Regions from separate parts of the uncultured Microbacterium sp. genome, predicted to be linked through region 2. Evidence: predicted binding sites of a transcription regulator. Region 2 holds the regulator's gene; each other region holds the start of a gene.
What was found. Region 2 encodes HrcA, which represses chaperone genes, less so after heat shock. Its sites were predicted from a motif close to TTNGCACTCGNNNNNNNCGAGTGCNAA; they were not measured.
Positions count from the first base shown of each region.

Region 1: groES (co-chaperone GroES) is a predicted target of HrcA. The motif match lies at 1,757-1,783, and genes of this name have one in related genera.
Region 3: groL (chaperonin GroEL) is a predicted target of HrcA. The motif match lies at 1,667-1,693, and genes of this name have one in related genera.

Region 1 is NZ_CAXTJR010000006.1:113,928-117,200, forward strand. Features, by position in the region: gene ACFE6Z_RS11805 (LuxR C-terminal-related transcriptional regulator) at 1-380, opposite strand, end outside; gene ACFE6Z_RS11810 (Hsp70 family protein) at 377-1,645, opposite strand; gene groES (co-chaperone GroES) at 1,870-2,178, shown strand; gene rarD (EamA family transporter RarD) at 2,269-3,213, shown strand.
Region 2 is NZ_CAXTJR010000001.1:670,877-674,149, forward strand. Features, by position in the region: gene hemW (radical SAM family heme chaperone HemW) at 1-660, shown strand, start outside; gene hrcA (heat-inducible transcriptional repressor HrcA) at 744-1,778, shown strand; gene dnaJ (molecular chaperone DnaJ) at 1,832-2,947, shown strand; gene ACFE6Z_RS03230 (16S rRNA (uracil(1498)-N(3))-methyltransferase) at 2,951-3,273, shown strand, end outside.
Region 3 is NZ_CAXTJR010000016.1:620-3,892, reverse strand. Features, by position in the region: gene ACFE6Z_RS16015 (DUF2332 family protein) at 1-235, shown strand, start outside; gene ACFE6Z_RS16010 (DUF3263 domain-containing protein) at 245-523, shown strand; gene ACFE6Z_RS16005 (LytR C-terminal domain-containing protein) at 568-1,161, shown strand; gene ACFE6Z_RS16000 (cold-shock protein) at 1,306-1,506, shown strand; gene groL (chaperonin GroEL) at 1,743-3,273, shown strand, end outside.

The DNA.
Region 1 (3,273 bases), on a different contig from region 2:
ATCGCCGTCAACGCCGCATCCTGCGGCCAGGGCCGGGCGGCGAGGACGATCATGGCCTCGGGGTCGGCGATCCGTGCGGCGATCTGCGCGAGCCGATCGCTCGAGAGCAGGTGGGCGTCGTCGATGAGCGCGACGCTGTCAGCGGGGAGCGCCTCGATGCGGTCGCGAGCGCCGACCACGACGAATTCGCGCCCGGCGTGGGCGAGCGTGTGCCGGAGCTGCCGCATCAGCCGCGATTTGCCTGCCCCGGCCGGCCCCAGCACGACCGCGCGGTACGGCGCGTCGCCCGCCGCCATCGTTGCGAGATGGATGCCGGCGACCCGCGTCAGCATCGGCGCGTGAGAGGTCGTGGCGACGGGGAAGATCGTGGGTGCGGTCATAAGGGCTCCGGGATGCTGAGTGGGCGGTCCGAGAGATGAACGGGGATGCGGGGTGCCGTCGTCGAAGCGGTCGCCATGCCGCGCCCGAACCATCGCCGACGTCGGGGCGGCCGGCTCGTCGCGGATCCGGGCTCGGGCAGTTCCTCCTCGGCGTCTTCTTCCGCGTCGACGACCCGCGCGCGCCGGGCGGAGTCGGCCGCCACGCGGGCGGCACCGAGCGCGATGATCGCCTTCGGATCGGCGTCGACGGCGACCGGGCGATCGAACCGCTCCGAGAGCAGCTGCGCGACGCGGGGGATGCGTGACGAGCCGCCCGTCAGGAGAATCGCCTCGACGTCCGCGACGTCGACCGACGTCGAGTCGAATGCGTCGGCCATGAGATCGATCGCCGTCGCGATGCCGGCCTCGATCATCCCCTCGAACTCCGACCGCGTGAGGCGCACGGTGGCGTACCCGTCGGCCAGGAGCACGGGGATCACCGTCTCGGAGTCGAACGAGAGCGCCTCCTTCGCCTCGACGCATTCACGTCGGAGTGCCGCGAGTGCGACACGCTCGGCGGCTCCGCCGCGGAGATCGCGGGCGGATCGCCCGGCCGCGGCGAGGACATGCCGCACGACGATGTCGTCGAAGTCCGAGCCGCCGAAGGCATCCATGCCTCCCGGTTCGCCGAGTACGACGATCTCGTCCGTCTCGTCCTTGCGGAGCACGGCCGTGTCGAACGTTCCGCCGCCGAGATCGAATACGGCGATCAGGCGACCGGGGGGCAGAGGCCATTCGGCTTCGTAGTGCCGCGCCGCCGCGACGGGTTCGGCGATGACGGAGATGTCGCTCCACCCCTCGCGAGCGATCGCCGAGCGCACGAGGCCGATGCGGAACTCGGTCCACGATGCCGGCACGGTGACGCTGACCGCCAGCGGCGGTTGGCCTTCGCGCTCGATGACGTTCTCGACCGCCCAGGCCACCGTCTGCGCGTAGAGCTGTTCGGGCAGGAGCTGGCGGTCGCCGGCGAGGATCGGCACGTCGTCGCCGATCCGGCGCGTGAATTCGCGGAGGACTCGCTCGGGGTGTGCGATGCCGCGCCGGGCGGCGGCGTCACCGAAGAGCAGCTCGCCCTCGCCGACGAAGACCACGCTCGGCGCGCTGTCGGAATGGCGGCCGAGAGGAAACGATGCCGTCGAGATGGTTCCGTCATCGCGGATGCGGGCCGTGGCAGCCGCCGTGCGGCTGGTGCCGACATCGACGGCCAGGAAATACGGCGCTGCCATTTCTCAATCACCCCAGTCGATTGGATGCGGAGTGGGCTGGGCGTACCGAGGCAGCCATCACCCGCATACGATCGATTCGGATCAGAACACGAGTCGGATTGGAATCTTGCGTTGGCACTCGCGTTGCACGAGTGCCAGCTCTTGCCTACACTGGCGTTAGCACTCTCATGCAGTGGGTGCTAATCAGACTTAGTGTCAAGATCTCAAGAAAGCAGAGGTAGACCGTGACGGTTTCCACTCAGGTTTCCATCAAGCCGCTCGAGGACCGCATCGTCATCCGCCAGATCGAGGCTGAGCAGACCACCTCCAGCGGTCTGGTCATCCCCGACACCGCCAAGGAGAAGCCCCAGGAGGGCGAGGTCGTGGCGGTCGGCCCCGGCCGCATCGACGACAACGGCAATCGCGTCCCGCTCGACGTCTCGGTCGGCGACCGCGTGATCTACAGCAAGTACGGCGGAACCGAAGTCAAGTTCGGCGCCGACGAGTTCCTCGTGCTGTCCGCTCGCGACGTGCTCGCAGTGGTCGTGCGCTGACCCGCGACACCCCGTAGATGAAGGACCCGGATGCTGCGGCATCCGGGTCCTTCATCGTTGGGTCTCGTGCTGCCGCCGTAGGCTGAACGAGTGTCCGACGCTCCCGCCCCCACGCGTGAGCGCACACTCGGCGGCGTCTACGCGCTCCTGGCCTATCTGTTGTGGGGCATTCTTCCGCTGTACTTCCTCGCGCTCGCACCGATCGGGCCCTTCGAGCTCGTGGCGTGGCGTGTGCTCCTCTCCCTCGTCTTCTGCGTGGTGCTCCTGACCGTGACCCGCGGCTGGGCGACGCTCGCGCGGATCATGCGCCTGCCCAGGCTGCTCGGACTCTCCGCCCTCGCCGGCGTGCTGATCTACATCAACTGGCAGGTCTTCGTGGTCGCAGCCCTGTCGGGGCACGTGATCGAGACGAGCCTGGGCTACTTCATCAACCCGATCGTGACGGTGCTCCTGGGCGTCCTGCTGCTGCATGAGCGGCTCCGCCGCATCCAGTGGGTCGCGATCGGCATCGCGGCGGTCGCGGTCGGGGTGATCGTCGTCGGCTACGGCGCCTTCCCCTGGATCGCGATCACCCTCGCGCTGTCGTTCGGCGCGTACGGACTCGTCAAGAAGACCATCGGACCGTCGGTGGATGCGGTCAGCGGCCTCACTCTCGAGACCATGTGGCTCACCCCCGTCGCCGTGGTGACCCTGATCGTGGTCGCCTCGCTCGGCGGGGTCACCGGCTTCTCGCAGGGTGCGTGGCACACCGTGATGCTCCTCGGCGCCGGGGTGGTCACCGCGATCCCGCTGCTCCTGTTCGCCGCGGGCGCGCGCCGCGTGCCGCTGTCGGTGATGGGGCTGCTGCAGTTCCTCACGCCGGTCATGCAGTTCATCACCGGGGCGTGGCTGCTGGGCGAGCCGATGTCGCTCGAACGCTGGATCGGGTTCGGTCTGGTGTGGCTCGCCCTCGTGCTCCTCACGATCGACTCGCTCGCGGCAGCGCGCCGCGCGCGGAGCGAGACGGATGCGTCGGACCTCGCTGAGCTGACCTGAGCGACCCGCCGTTCATAACGATTTCGTCGCAGATCGTGAACGATTGCATGAGTGAAACAT
Region 2 (3,273 bases):
GTCAGCCTCGACCTCATCTACGGCGCGCCCGGTGAGTCGCTCGACGACTGGCGGCGGTCGCTCGACACCGTGGTCGGCCTGGAGCCCGACCACGTCTCGGCGTACGCCCTCATCATCGAGGACGGCACGAAGCTCGCCCGCCAGATCCGCCGCGGCGAGGTGCCCGCGCCCGACGACGACCTCCAGGCCGATATGTACGAGCTGGCCGACCAGAGACTGTCCACCGCCGCATACGACTGGTACGAGGTGTCGAACTGGTCGCGGGGGAGCGCCCATCGTTCGCGCCACAACCTGGCCTACTGGCGAGGAACGGACTGGTGGGGTTTCGGCCCCGGCGCCCACAGCCACATCGGCGGGGTGCGCTTCTGGAACGTCAAGCACCCCGCCGCGTACGCCCAGCGCCTGGCCGCGGGGGAGTCGCCCGCAGCGGGCCGGGAACGCCCGGATGCTGCGTCCCGCGAGCTCGAGGAAGTGCTTCTGCGCACCCGCATCCGCGAGGGGATGCCGGTGGCGGAGCTGCGCACCGAAAGTCGTCACGCGGTGGCCGCACTGATCGCCGACGGCCTCATCGACGGTGGCGCGGCGGTGCACGGACGCATCGTGCTGACCCTGCGCGGTCGACTCCTCGCCGATGCGGTCGTCCGGGCACTGACATCCTGACCGGCCTTCGGGCGCCGTCCATCGCGATCGGATAGAATTGGCACTCCGGGAGTGGGAGTGCCAAGCGCGGGAGGAGGCGGGACATGGTCACCGAACGCGGTCTCCAGGTGCTGCGCGCCATCGTGCAGGACTACGTCGACACGCACGAGCCCGTCGGCAGCCGCACGATCGTCGAGCGCCACGCGTTCGGCGTATCGGCCGCGACGATCCGCAACGACATGGCGCTGCTCGAGGACGAAGAGCTGATCACCGCGCCGCACACGTCGTCGGGCCGCGTCCCCACCGACAAGGGCTACCGCGTCTTCGTCGACCACCTCGCCGAGCTGCGCCCCCTGACGCCCGCTCAGCGCGCGGCGATCTCGTCGTTTCTCGAAGGGCCGACCGACCTCGACGACGTCCTCATGCGCACGGTGCGCGCGCTCACGCAGGTGACCGGACAGGTCGCGATCGTCCAGTATCCGTCGTTCGAGCAGGCGAGCGTGTCGCACGTCGAACTCGTGGCCCTCGGCGGCGGGCGGCTGCTGGTGGTTGTTGTCACCGACACCGGCCGCGTGTCGCAGCGCCTCGCGCTCGTCCACGACGAAATCGACGATGACGCCGTCATCCGGCTGCGTGCGCTGTTCGGCGATCTCGTCGTGCGCCGGTCGGTGCGCGAGGGAGCCCAGCGGGTGGGCGCGCTCCTCGCCGAGGACGAGGCGACGTCGGGGGATGCCCCGGCCCGCGCGATCGCCCGGGTGCTCGCCGAAGAGCTCGACGAGTTCCGCCAGGATCGCCTACTGCTGGCCGGCGCGGCGAACCTCGCCCGGCGGGAGTCCGACTTCCGCGGCAGCATCTACCCGCTCTTGGAGGCGATCGAGGAGCAGGTGACCCTGCTCAGGCTGATGGGCGAGATGGTGGCCGACGAGCACGGACTCGCCGCAAGTATCGGCCGTGAAAACGAGCAGTTCGGTCTGTCCGAGGCATCCGTGGTCACCAGTGACTACGACGCCACCGGTGGAAGCGCCCGCGTCGGCGTGCTGGGGCCCACCCGGATGGACTACCCCTCCAATCTCGCGTCGGTCCGTGCCGTCGCGCGCTATCTGAGCCGGATGCTCGACGACGACGAGAACGCCCGCTGAGGCATCCGTGACCGAACGATCCCCGCGCTGTCGCGCGGGCAGGAAGGCGATCCGTGGCTGACCACTACGAGGTGCTGGGAGTGTCGCGCGAGGCGACACTCGATGAGATCAAGAAGGCGTACCGCCGTCTCGCGCGAGAGCTCCACCCCGACGTCAACCCCGGAGAGGACGCGTCGGAGCGCTTCAAGCTCGTGACGCACGCGTACGACGTGCTGAGCGACCCCGAGCAGCGGCGCCGGTACGACATGGGCGGCAGCGACTCTGCGTTCGGCGGTGCGCAGGGGGGATTCGGCGGATTCGGCGACATCTTCGAGACGTTCTTCGGGGCGACCGGCGGCCAACGCGGCGGACGCCCGCGGTCGCGGCGCGAGCGCGGGCAGGACGCCCTCGTCCGAGTGACGCTCGACCTGGGGGACGTCGTGTTCGGCGCGCATCGCGACCTCGACGTCGACACAGCGGTGCTGTGCGAGACGTGCCAGGGCTCGTGCTGCCAGCCCGGGACTTCCGAAGTCACGTGTGACATCTGCCACGGCAGCGGTCACGTGCAGCGCACCGTGCGGAGCCTGCTCGGCAACGTCGTCACCAGCCAGCCCTGCGGATCGTGCCAGGGCCACGGCACCACGATCCCGTACCCGTGCGCCACGTGCCAGGGCCAGGGCCGGGTGCGCGCGCGCCGCACGGTGTCCATCGACATCCCCGCCGGCGTCGAGACAGGCCTTCGCCTGCAGCTGCCCGGCTCGGGAGAGGTCGGCCCCGCCGGCGGCCCGAACGGCGACCTGTACATCGAGGTCACGGTCACCCCGCACGAGGTGTTCAGCCGCGACGGAGACGACCTCGTCGCCACCCTCGAGGTGTCGATGCCCGATGCGATCCTGGGCACGACGGCCACGATCGAATCGCTGGACGGCGCCGTCGAGCTCGAGGTGCGCGCCGGAGTGCAGGCCGGAGACGTGCTGACCATCAAGGGGCGGGGGGTCACGCCCCTGCGCGGCACCCAGCGCGGCGATCTCCGGGTCGGTGTGCACGTCGTGACCCCCACCAAGCTCGATGCCAAGGAGCGGGCGCTCATCGAAGAATTCGCGAAGAAGACCAAGGCCCCGGCGCCGCATCTGGCCGAATTCCACCAGGGCCTCTTCTCCAAACTGCGCGACCGCTTCCGGAACGCGTGAGGGATGCCTCTGCACTTCCTCCTCGGTGAGGTCGACGGCTCCGCCGACCCGACGGAGGCCCGACCTGGCGACACCGTCGTCCTCGCGGGCGCCGAGGCCCACCACGCCGCGACGGTGCGCCGGCTCCGCTTCGGCGAAGAGGTCACGGTGGGCGATGGACGCGGCGCATGGCTCGAGGGCACCTGCGAGTCGGTCTCCCCGCGAGAGGTCGTCGTCCGGGTGACGGCGCGGACGGATGTCGCCGCTCCGGCTCCCCGTATCGTGCTCGTGCAGGCCCTCGCCAAGGGCGACCGCGACGAGCTGGCGATCCAGGCGGCCACCGAACT
Region 3 (3,273 bases), on a different contig from region 2:
AGTGCTGCCGCACATCCCGCGCGAGGGGCGCGAGCGGCTGATCGAGGCCGTGCGGAGCCTGGACGCGGAGTGGATCACGATCGATCCGGCCGGACTTCATGGCGGGGATGTGCCCCTGGATCCGGGGGAGTGGGACGGGGTCGTCCTGGGGCGGGGAGGCAGGCCGATCGCGGTGGTCGACCCGCTCGGCGGTTTCGTGGAGTGGCGCGACGGCAGGTCTTCCGACGCGGGATAACGTGAAGTCGTGCCCTCGACCGACCCTGCTGAAACGACCGACGAGCTGTCGGCGCGCGAGAGGGCCATCCTCGATTTCGAGGCGGCGTGGAGCCGGCACGTCGGCGCCAAGGAAGAAGCCATCCGCGCCGAGCTGGGGCTGACACCCGCGCGGTACTACCAGCTGCTCGGTCGACTGCTGGATTCGGCCGCCGCCGTCGTCTATGACCCCATGCTGGTCAAGCGGCTCCGCCGCATCCGCGATTCGCGCGAGCAGGCGAGGCTCGCCCGGTCGTCCGCCGCGCGCTGAGAGCCCCGACATCGGCCCATCGAGCGGCCGGGTAACATCGGGGGGTGCCGAATTCGACCTACCCGAAGGATCGCTTCGACGACCTTCCTTCGGCGCCCGGCCGAGTCGGTGCGCATCGTGCCGAGAATCCCCACATGCGGGGCGGGGTCGTGTTCCTCTGGGCACTGGCCGCCACGATCGTGCTCATCGCCCTGGGCATCTTCGGCACGCTCATCGTCTCGGGCAAGGTGACGCTCTTCCCGACGCCGACGCCGAGTGCCACCCCGACGCCGGTGGTGACACCTGTGATCGACACGACCTACACCGTGCTCGTGCTCAACGCGACACCCGAGACCGGGCTCGCAACGCAGTTCCGCGACAAGATCGTGGCCGCCGGCTGGCCGGCCGACAACGTCTCGGCCAGCGGTGCGGGCTCGACCGACTTCCCGACCACGACCGTCTACTACGCACTCCCGTCGGATCAGGCCGCCGCTCTCGGTCTCGCCCAGGTGGTCGGCGGCGCCGCGGTCGCGCAGAGCAACGCGTACCAGGCGACGGATGACCCCGGCACTCCCGATGACGAGAGCCAGGCCAAGCAGCTGACCGTCGTGATCGGCGTCGACAGCACCACTTCAGGCAGCCCAGCGCCCACTCCATAGGCCGTCCGAAGGCGCAATTTCGGGGCGTGTGTTTCACCCCGGTAAACAGTTCGATGCACGCGCGTCAACAGTGGCCCGAGACGCGGTTTCGCCGTTCTCGGCGTGCATACGATGACCCTGTCCCACCAGCACAGGAGAGATCGCATGACCCAGGGCACCGTCAAGTGGTTCAACGCCGAGAAGGGCTTCGGCTTCATCACCGTCGCGGACGGCCAGGATGTGTTCGTGCATTACTCGAACATCGACATGTCGGGTTTCCGCGTGCTCGAAGAGGGGCAGACGGTCGAGTTCACCGTCGGCGCCGGCCAGAAGGGGCCGCAGGCCGAATCTGTCCGCGTCGTCTGACGGCGGCATCCTGCGCCCTTCGCTCGCAGGGGGCGTGCGAGACCTCGGCTCGCGGGGTCGTGCGCGACCTCGGCTCGCGGTGACCATGCGCGACCGATGACGCTGCGTGGCAGCATCCCTCCCGTGGCTTGCACTCGCATGGGTCGAGTGCCAGAATGGATTAGCACTCGTTATTGTCGAGTGCTAATGACCATTCGCTACGTCCGGACGAGACGTCCGGGAGGGACGACACACACATGGCAAAGATCATCGCTTTCGACGAGGAGGCCCGTCGTGGTCTCGAGCGCGGCCTGAACATCCTGGCTGACGCCGTCAAGGTGACACTCGGCCCCCGCGGTCGCAACGTCGTGCTCGAGAAGAAGTGGGGCGCCCCCACGATCACGAACGACGGTGTCTCCATCGCCAAGGAGATCGAACTCGACGACCCGTACGAGAAGATCGGTGCGGAGCTCGTCAAGGAGGTCGCCAAGAAGACCGACGACGTCGCAGGTGACGGCACCACGACGGCTACGGTCCTCGCTCAGGCGCTCGTCAAGGAAGGCCTCCGCAACGTGGCCGCCGGCGCCGACCCCATCTCGCTCAAGCGCGGCATCGAGAAGGCCGTTCAGGCCATCTCGGACGAACTGCTCGCTTCTGCCCGCCCGGTCGAGTCGAAGGAGCAGATCGCCGCTACCGCGTCGATCTCGGCCGCTGACCCCACCATCGGCGCGCTGATCGCCGAGGCGATCGACAAGGTCGGCAAGGAAGGCGTCGTCACCGTCGAGGAGTCGAACACGTTCGGCACCGAGCTCGAGCTCACCGAGGGTATGCGCTTCGACAAGGGCTACATCAACCCCTACTTCGTGACCGACCCGGAGCGCCAGGAAGCGGTCTTCGAAGACCCCTACATCCTGATCGCGAACCAGAAGATCTCGAACATCAAAGACCTGCTGCCGATCGTCGACAAGGTGATCCAGGAGGGCAAGGAGCTCGTCATCATCGCCGAGGACGTCGAGGGCGAGGCGCTCGCGACTCTCGTGCTCAACAAGATCCGCGGGATCTTCAAGTCGGCGGCCGTCAAGGCTCCCGGCTTCGGCGACCGTCGCAAGGCCCAGCTGCAGGACATCGCGATCCTCACCGGTGGTCAGGTCATCACCGAAGAGGTCGGCCTCAAGCTCGAGAACACCACGACCGACCTGCTCGGCCGTGCGCGCAAGGTCATCATCACCAAGGATGAGACCACGATCGTCGAGGGTGCGGGCGAGTCCGAGCAGATCGAGGGTCGCGTGACCCAGATCCGCCGCGAGATCGAGAACACCGACAGCGACTACGACCGCGAGAAGCTCCAGGAGCGTCTTGCCAAGCTCGCCGGTGGCGTCGCCGTCATCAAGGCCGGCGCGGCGACCGAGGTCGAGCTCAAGGAGCGCAAGCACCGCATCGAGGACGCCGTCCGCAACGCGAAGGCTGCCGTCGAAGAGGGCATCGTCGCCGGTGGTGGCGTGGCGCTCATCCAGGCGGGCAAGAACGTCTTCGCGACGCTCGACCTCACCGGTGACGAGGCGACAGGCGCGAACATCGTCAAGGTCGCCATCGAGGCTCCGCTCAAGCAGATCGCGCTGAACGCCGGTCTCGAGCCGGGCGTCGTCGCGAACACCGTTGCCGGCCTGCCGATCGGACACGGCCTGAACGCCGCGACCGGCGAGTACGGCGACCTGTTCGCACAGGGCATCATCGACCCCGCCAAGGTCACGCGCTCGGCGCTGCAGAACGCAGCCTCGATCGCCGGTC